3 regions of the Methylobacterium sp. CB376 genome follow, and region 3 is predicted to be linked to each of the others. Evidence: predicted binding sites of a transcription regulator. Region 3 holds the regulator's gene; each other region holds the start of a gene.
The links. The regulator LexA, encoded in region 3, represses DNA repair genes until DNA is damaged. The targets are predictions, from matches to a motif close to TGTTCNNNNTGTGTTCNG.

Region 1 (2,259 bases), 100 kb from region 3:
AGGCAGTAGAGGCCGATATCCGGCAGCGCCCCGCCGCCCGCCAGCGCCCGCCTGAGGCGCCACTGCTCGGGCAGGCTCATGGTCTGGGTGTTGATCGCCTCGATCAGCTTCGGCCGGCCGAGCGCGCCGCCGCGGGTGAGGCGCGTGACCTCGCGGTTGTGGGTCTCGTACTGGCAGCGATAGGCGATCATCAGCTTGACGCCGGCCGTGGCGCAGGCGTCGATCATGGTGCGGGCCTCGGCCGAGGAGGCCGCCATCGGCTTCTCGCACAGGACGTGCTTGCCGGCCGCGGCGGCGGCCAGCACGTGGTCGCGGTGGAGCCCGTTCGGCGTCACCACGTAGACCACCTGCACCTCGGGATTGGCCCGCAGCGCCGCGAACCCGTCATAGCCGTGGACGGCTTCGGGCCGGACGCCGTACTGGGCCGCGACGAGCTTGGCCTTGTCGGGGCTGCCCGAGACCAGCGCCACCAGCCGCGCCTTCCGGGTCTCGCCGAAGGCCGGCAGGATCTCCTCCAGGCTGAGTCGCCCGAGGCCGACCACCGCGAATCCGACCCGCTCGGCGGGCAGCAGCGGCGCGCGCGGCGGTGCGCCCGGCCGGTCGGAGGGCCCGCGCCAGTTCGGGAAGGTGACGCGGCCGTTCTCCACCCGCCCCGTATCGACGGGGGCTTCGGCGCCCTGCGCGCCGCCCATCGCGGCGAGCGTCGCGCCCCCGGCCAGCATCAGGGTTCGGCGCGAGAGGAGGGTCAGGTCGTCCGGCATGCGGCTCGCCATGGTGGTTGCGGGATCGGCGGCCAACGTCCCCCCGACGGGCGCGGTTCCGGCCGCGCGGAGCGCCGCTCCGGACGCGCGAAGGACCGCCCGGGGGCGGTCCTTCGGTCCTGAGCATCATGCGCCGGAGCGGTCACCTTTTCGGCGGCGAACCGAAGGACCGCGTCAGCAAAAATGTTGCAAGAACAAGAGCTGAGCGGAGTTGCCGGGCGCAACTCCGCTTCGCGGGCGGGCGGCCTACTCGCCGGCCATCATCTGGGGCGAGTAGTGGCCGCACCAGTCGGAGGCCGAGACGACCGGCCAGAGGCCGTGCCCCTGCGGCTCGGGCTGGCTCACCGGCGGGTTGAAGCGGCACAGGCCCTCGTCGCCCTGGGGCCGGCCCGCATTGAGCTTGCGGGTGTCGTAGTAGCGGCAGCTCTGGCAGGCCATGCCGGTCTCGGAACTCGCCATCTGCATCTCCGTGATTGGAATTCTTCCAGAGAACGGACGCCGCGGCCGGCCGGTTCCGCAGCGCCGCGCGACCGCGCCCGCGGCGCGGGCGCCAAAAGGTCGCCTTGAACAAACAGGGAACAGCGCGCAGTCTCGGCGCATGGACGACCGGCTCGCCAAGAAGCTCACCATCCTCGCCGACGCGGCGAAGTACGATGCCTCCTGCGCCTCCTCGGGGGCGCCGAAGCGCCGCGCCGCGGCCGGGGAACTCGGCTCGACGACGGGGGCGGGGATCTGCCACGCCTACACGCCGGACGGGCGCTGCGTCTCGCTGCTGAAGATCCTGCTCACCAATTACTGCCTGTTCGACTGCGCCTATTGCGTGAACCGGCGCTCCTCGAACGTGCGGCGGGCCGCCTTCACGGTGGAGGAGGTGATCACCCTCACGGTGGAGTTCTACAAGCGCAACATGATCGAGGGGCTGTTCCTGTCCTCGGGGATCGTCCGCTCGCCCGACCACACGATGGAGCAGCTGATCCGGGCGGCGAAGGGCCTGCGCCAGCGGCACGGATTCCGCGGCTACATCCATCTCAAGACGATCCCGGAGGCCAGCCCCTGGCTGATCGAGCAGGCGGGCCTCTACGCCGACCGGCTCTCGATCAACCTCGAACTCCCCACCGAGGCGAGCCTGGAGCGGCTCGCCCCCGAGAAGGACGGCGCCGCGATCGAGGCCGCGATGGGCCAGATGCGCGAGCGCATCGCGCAGGGCAGGGCGGAGAAGCGCCGCTACGCCCCGGCCGGGCAATCGACCCAGGTCATCGTCGGGGCCGATTCCTCGACCGACGCCGCCCTGATCCGCCGCAGCGCCGCCCTCTACGCCAGCCACGACCTGCGGCGCATCTACTACTCGGCCTTCAGCCCGATCCCGGACGCCTCCGCGATCCTGCCGCCGCAGGCGCCGCCCCTCGCCCGCGAGCACCGGCTCTACCAGGCGGATTGGCTCCTGCGGTACTACGCCTTCGCCCCCGAGGAGGTGGCGGACGCCACCGAGGCGGGCATG
Region 2 (2,259 bases), 2.6 Mb from region 3:
CCGCGAGCCAGTGGTCGAACGCGTCGCGCACCGCCGCCTCGACGATGCGCGAGGCTTCGAGCGTCGCGAGCTTGTCCTTGGTCTGGCCCTGGAACTCGGGCTCGCGGATGAACACCGACAGCATCGACGCGCAGGTCGCCATCACGTCGTCGGTCGTCACCGCCTGCACGCGCTTGACCTGCCCGACCCGCTCGGCGTGGTCGCGCAGGGCCCGCAGCAGCGCGATGCGCAGCCCGCTCTCGTGCGTGCCGCCCTCCGGCGTCGGCACCGTGTTGCAGTAGGAGGAGGAGAACCCGTCGTCGTGGGTGAGCCACGCCACCGCCCATTCGAGGGAGCCGTGGCTGCCCGGCCTCGTGACCTTGCCGGTGAACAGCGCGTCGGTGACGAGTTCCTTGCCGTCGATCTCCTGGGCGAGGTAGTCGCGCAGGCCCGCCGGGAAACGGTGCACCGCCTCGGCCGGAACGCCCTCAATGCCCTCCACCAGGGCGGGCGCGCAGCGCCAGCGGATCTCGACCCCGCCGAACAGGTAGGCCTTCGAGCGCGCCATCTTGAACAGGCGGCGCGGGTCGAAGGCGAGCGCCCCGAAGATCTGCGGGTCGGGATGGAAGCGCACCTTCGTGCCGCGCCGGTTCTGCACCCGGCCGACCTGCTCCAGCCCGCCCTGCGGGACCCCGCGCGAGAAGTGCTGGCGGTAGAGGGTCTGGTTGCGGGCGACCTCGACCTCCAGCCGGTCGGAGAGCGCGTTCACCACCGAGACGCCGACGCCGTGCAGGCCGCCCGAGGTCTCGTAGACCTTGGAATCGAACTTGCCGCCCGCGTGCAGGGTGGTCATGATCACTTCGAGGGCCGACCTGCCCGGGAATTTCGGGTGCGGATCGACCGGGATCCCGCGACCGTTGTCGGTGACGCTGAGGATGCCGCCCTCCTCCAGCTCCACCTCGATGAAGGTGGCGTGCCCGGCCACCGCCTCGTCCATCGAGTTGTCGATCACCTCGGCGAAGAGGTGGTGGAGCGCCTTCTCGTCGGTGCCGCCGATATACATGCCCGGCCGGCGCCGCACCGGCTCCAGCCCCTCCAGCACCTCGATCGCCGAGGCGTCGTAGCCGGCCTCCGCGGCGGGGGATGGCACCGCCACGGGGCGCGGGCGCTTCGCGCCGGATTCGGGGTCGCCGGGCGCCGGCTTGGCGCCCGGAGCGAACAGATCGCGCGCAGGATCGCTCACGCGGCGGCCTCGCGACGGGGGGACGGCTCTGGCAGCATTCGCACTCATCCTCTCCCTATACCGGAACAAACCGGAAACAGAAAGGGTCCAAAGGCGGATCCGGGGTGGGGCGGGAGCGCGCGGCGCCCCCAGCCGGCCCCAGATGGTAAACAGGTTACGTTAAGATTGCTTCACCCGTCCCTCCCGGGCTGGAACAAAGAAGGCGTCAACGCGTTACGGCTACGCTGTCCCCGTTCTGTCGAGGAGTCGCCCCCGATGACGGCCGCCACCCGCCACGCGCACCACATCGCCCTCGCGCGCGCCGAGCGCGCGGCCGGACAGGCCTTCGGCTACCTCGACGAGGCCGCCGTGGCGACCCACGCCTCCGCGCACCGCTTCGCCGCCACGGCGACGGGAGCGGCCTTCGCGGTGGTCTTCGCCGCCACCCTCGCCTGGGCGCTCTGAGCGCGCGCTACTCGGCGGCCGCCGCCTTCTTGCGCGCGGGCGCCTTCTCGGGCGCCGTTGCGCTCTTGGCCGCCGACGCGCTCTTGCCCGCCGACGCGCTCTTGCCCGCGGCGGCCGGCTTCGCGGCCTTCTCCGCCTTGGCCTTGGCGGCCGGCTTCGCCTCCGTCTTGCGCGCCGCGCGGGCCCGGCCGGACGTCTTCTTCTTGGTGCCGCCGCCCGCCTCGCGGCGGGCCACGATCAGGCGCAGCGCCTCCTCGAGGGTGAGAGCCTCCTTGTCGGCCCCCTTCGGCAGGGTCGCGTTGACCTCGCCATCCGTGACGTAGGGGCCGTAGCGGCCGGCCTTGACCGTGACGGCGCGCCCCTCCGGGTCGTTGCCGAGAACCCGGCCCGGATCGGCCGCCGGCCGTCCCCCACCCTGCTCCTTGGCGACGATGAGGTCGATCGCCCGGTTCGCGCCGATCTCCAGCAGGTCGTCGTCCTTGCCGAGATTGGCGTAGGTCTTGCCGTGCTGGACGTAGGGGCCGAAGCGGCCGAGATTGACCAGGATCGGCTCGCCGCTCTCGGGGTGCCGGGCCACTTCCCGCGGCAGGGCG
Region 3 (2,259 bases):
AGCGCGGCGGCCGGCGCGTCGCGGGCGAGGCCGAGGCAGGGGACACCCCGGGCGCGCAGGCCGCTGATCGAGCGCCGCAGGCCGGTGCCGAGCGCGACCTCGGCCGGACCCAGATCGAGCACCACGGCGGCGTGCGGACCGGGCGGCGGCGGATCCTCCGGCCGCATGGCGATGCAGGGCATCAGGCGGGCGAGTTCGTGCGCGAGCCCGAGAGCCGGCGCGGAACCGTCCGCGATCAACAGGATGGAGCCATCCGGCATGTCGTGCCCCGCACTGGCCTCTCCGACGCAGGAGCGGCTCCTCCGTCCCTCGGACCGGCTTCGAGGTATCGGATGGCTCGGTTAAGCTTCCCCTACGCCAGCGCAGATCCGCCGCGCAACCAGCAGTTCCGCAAGGTGGAGACATGCCACAGGAGCGCATCTCCCACCACACGCAAACTGTCGCCGCGGGCGCGAGGCCGGCCATCACCCTGCTCTACGCTGCGCGCGCCTGCCTGATCGCGACGCGGCCCGGCGTCACCATGCGTCAGCTGCGGGAAGGAAGGTGTTCGCGCCGGACCACGCGTCGTCGGCGCTTCCCCTCGACCGGGATCAACCAGGCGTCGTCCCGATCTGCGGGGCCGAGAGGGGCTCGCGCGCGGCGGATGATGGCCGTCCGCGCGAGGGTTACGGGTCGAACCGGAGCCGGGGACGGCTCAGTACTTGCCTCAGGAGGTAATTGCCTCAGTACTTGCGGATGAGGCTGACGAGGCGGCCCTGGATGCGGACCCGGTCGGGCCCAAGGACCCGGGTCTCGTAGGCCGGGTTGGCGGCTTCGAGGGCGATCGACGAGCCGCGGCGGCGCAGGCGCTTGAGGGTCGCCTCCTCGTCGTCGATCAGCGCTACCACGATGTCGCCCGTATTGGCGGTGTCCTGGCGGCGGATCACCACCAAGTCCCCGTCCAGGATGCCGGCCTCGATCATCGAGTCGCCGCGCACCTCCAGGGCGTAGTGCTCGCCGCCGGCGAGGAAGTCCGGCGACATCGCGACGCTGCGGCTCTGGCTCTGGATGGCCGAGATCGGCGTGCCGGCGGCGATCCGGCCCATGACCGGGATGCTGACCGCGTGCCCGGATTCGTCGGAGACCAGGGCGGTCGGCAGCGGGGCGGGCTTGACCGGGGCCGAGGAGCGCCCCCCCTCGACGACGCTCGGCGTGAAGCGCACCACCTCCGCGGGGCCGCTCGCCACCGCCTCGGGGATGCGGATGACCTCGATCGCGCGGGCCCGGTTCGGCAGCCGGCGGAGGAAGCCGCGCTCCTCCAGGGCCGTGATGAGACGGTGGATGCCGGACTTGGACTTGAGGTCGAGGGCGTCCTTCATCTCGTCGAAGGAGGGCGGGACGCCGGTCTCGCGCATCCGCTGCTGGATGAAGCGGAGCAGGTCCAACTGCTTACGGGTGAGCATGGGTCACTCTCATCGCCTGCGCCGACGCGCGACATGGTACAAATCGCGAACAGGTTAAGCGTTCTTCAAGTGTTCCGCAAGCCGTTGCGGCGCAGGTCGACTTGCGTCGGGCCGGAGTCGGGCGGGCTCAGGATCCGGCGCCGTCCCGCGTCACCTGGGTCCGCGCCCGGAGGCGGGCCTCGGCGTCCTCGTCGTACGCGGCGGCCCTGGCGAGGATCTCGTCCGCGCGGTCCGCGCCTGCCGGGCCTCTCAGCCCCTGAAGGGTCCACTGCTCGCAGCGCAGCACCGTCAGGGCGTCGATGGCGGCCCAGAGCCGCTGCTCCACCTCGCCGGCCTCGAGACCGAGGCTGGCGAGCTCCGCCACCCGCGCGGCGAGGGCCGTCGACCGCAGCTCGATCTCGACGATCCGGCGGCTGATCTCGCGGAGAAGCGCGTCGACATCCATCGCGACGTCCCGCCCGTGCGGCTCCCGCGGGGGAGCCTAGCACGTGCCGCTGCGTCCGGTCACGCGACGGCGGCAGGCGTCATCCGGCGAGGTCGGCGCCGGCCTCCCCGTCGGGCGCCGCCTCGTCGGGCTCGTCGGACAGGGCGGCCTCCGCGGGGCGAACGCCCCGGTAGAATTCCCCGGCACGGACGGCCTCGCCGCCCGCGACCATGACGCTGAGATAGGTGTTGAGGGTCCCAGGCGCGACGTCCGGCAGCTGGCGGGCGATCTGCGCGCTGGTCAGGCCCTGCGGTCCGGCGCCCTCCAGCAGCGCCTTGAGGCGCCCCTTGGCCGAGTTCGCCCGCGGCCCGCGGCTGCCGCGCCCGACCGTCC

Region 1: a site for LexA is predicted at 1,325-1,342, ahead of QA634_RS33435 (putative DNA modification/repair radical SAM protein). Genes of this name have one in related genera too.
Region 2: a site for LexA is predicted at 1,284-1,301, ahead of parE (DNA topoisomerase IV subunit B). Genes of this name have one in related genera too.

What each region holds. Positions count from the first base shown of each region.
Region 1 is NZ_CP121648.1:7,266,615-7,268,873, reverse strand. Features, by position in the region: gene QA634_RS33445 (Gfo/Idh/MocA family protein) at 1-773, opposite strand, end outside; gene QA634_RS33440 (hypothetical protein) at 1,008-1,220, opposite strand; gene QA634_RS33435 (putative DNA modification/repair radical SAM protein) at 1,360-2,259, shown strand, end outside.
Region 2 is NZ_CP121648.1:4,772,687-4,774,945, reverse strand. Features, by position in the region: gene parE (DNA topoisomerase IV subunit B) at 1-1,222, opposite strand, end outside; gene QA634_RS21820 (hypothetical protein) at 1,478-1,666, shown strand; gene topA (type I DNA topoisomerase) at 1,674-2,259, opposite strand, start outside.
Region 3 is NZ_CP121648.1:7,370,205-7,372,463, forward strand. Features, by position in the region: gene QA634_RS33915 (HD-GYP domain-containing protein) at 1-260, opposite strand, end outside; gene lexA (transcriptional repressor LexA) at 723-1,442, opposite strand; gene QA634_RS33925 (hypothetical protein) at 1,570-1,887, opposite strand; gene QA634_RS33930 (hypothetical protein) at 1,967-2,259, opposite strand, start outside.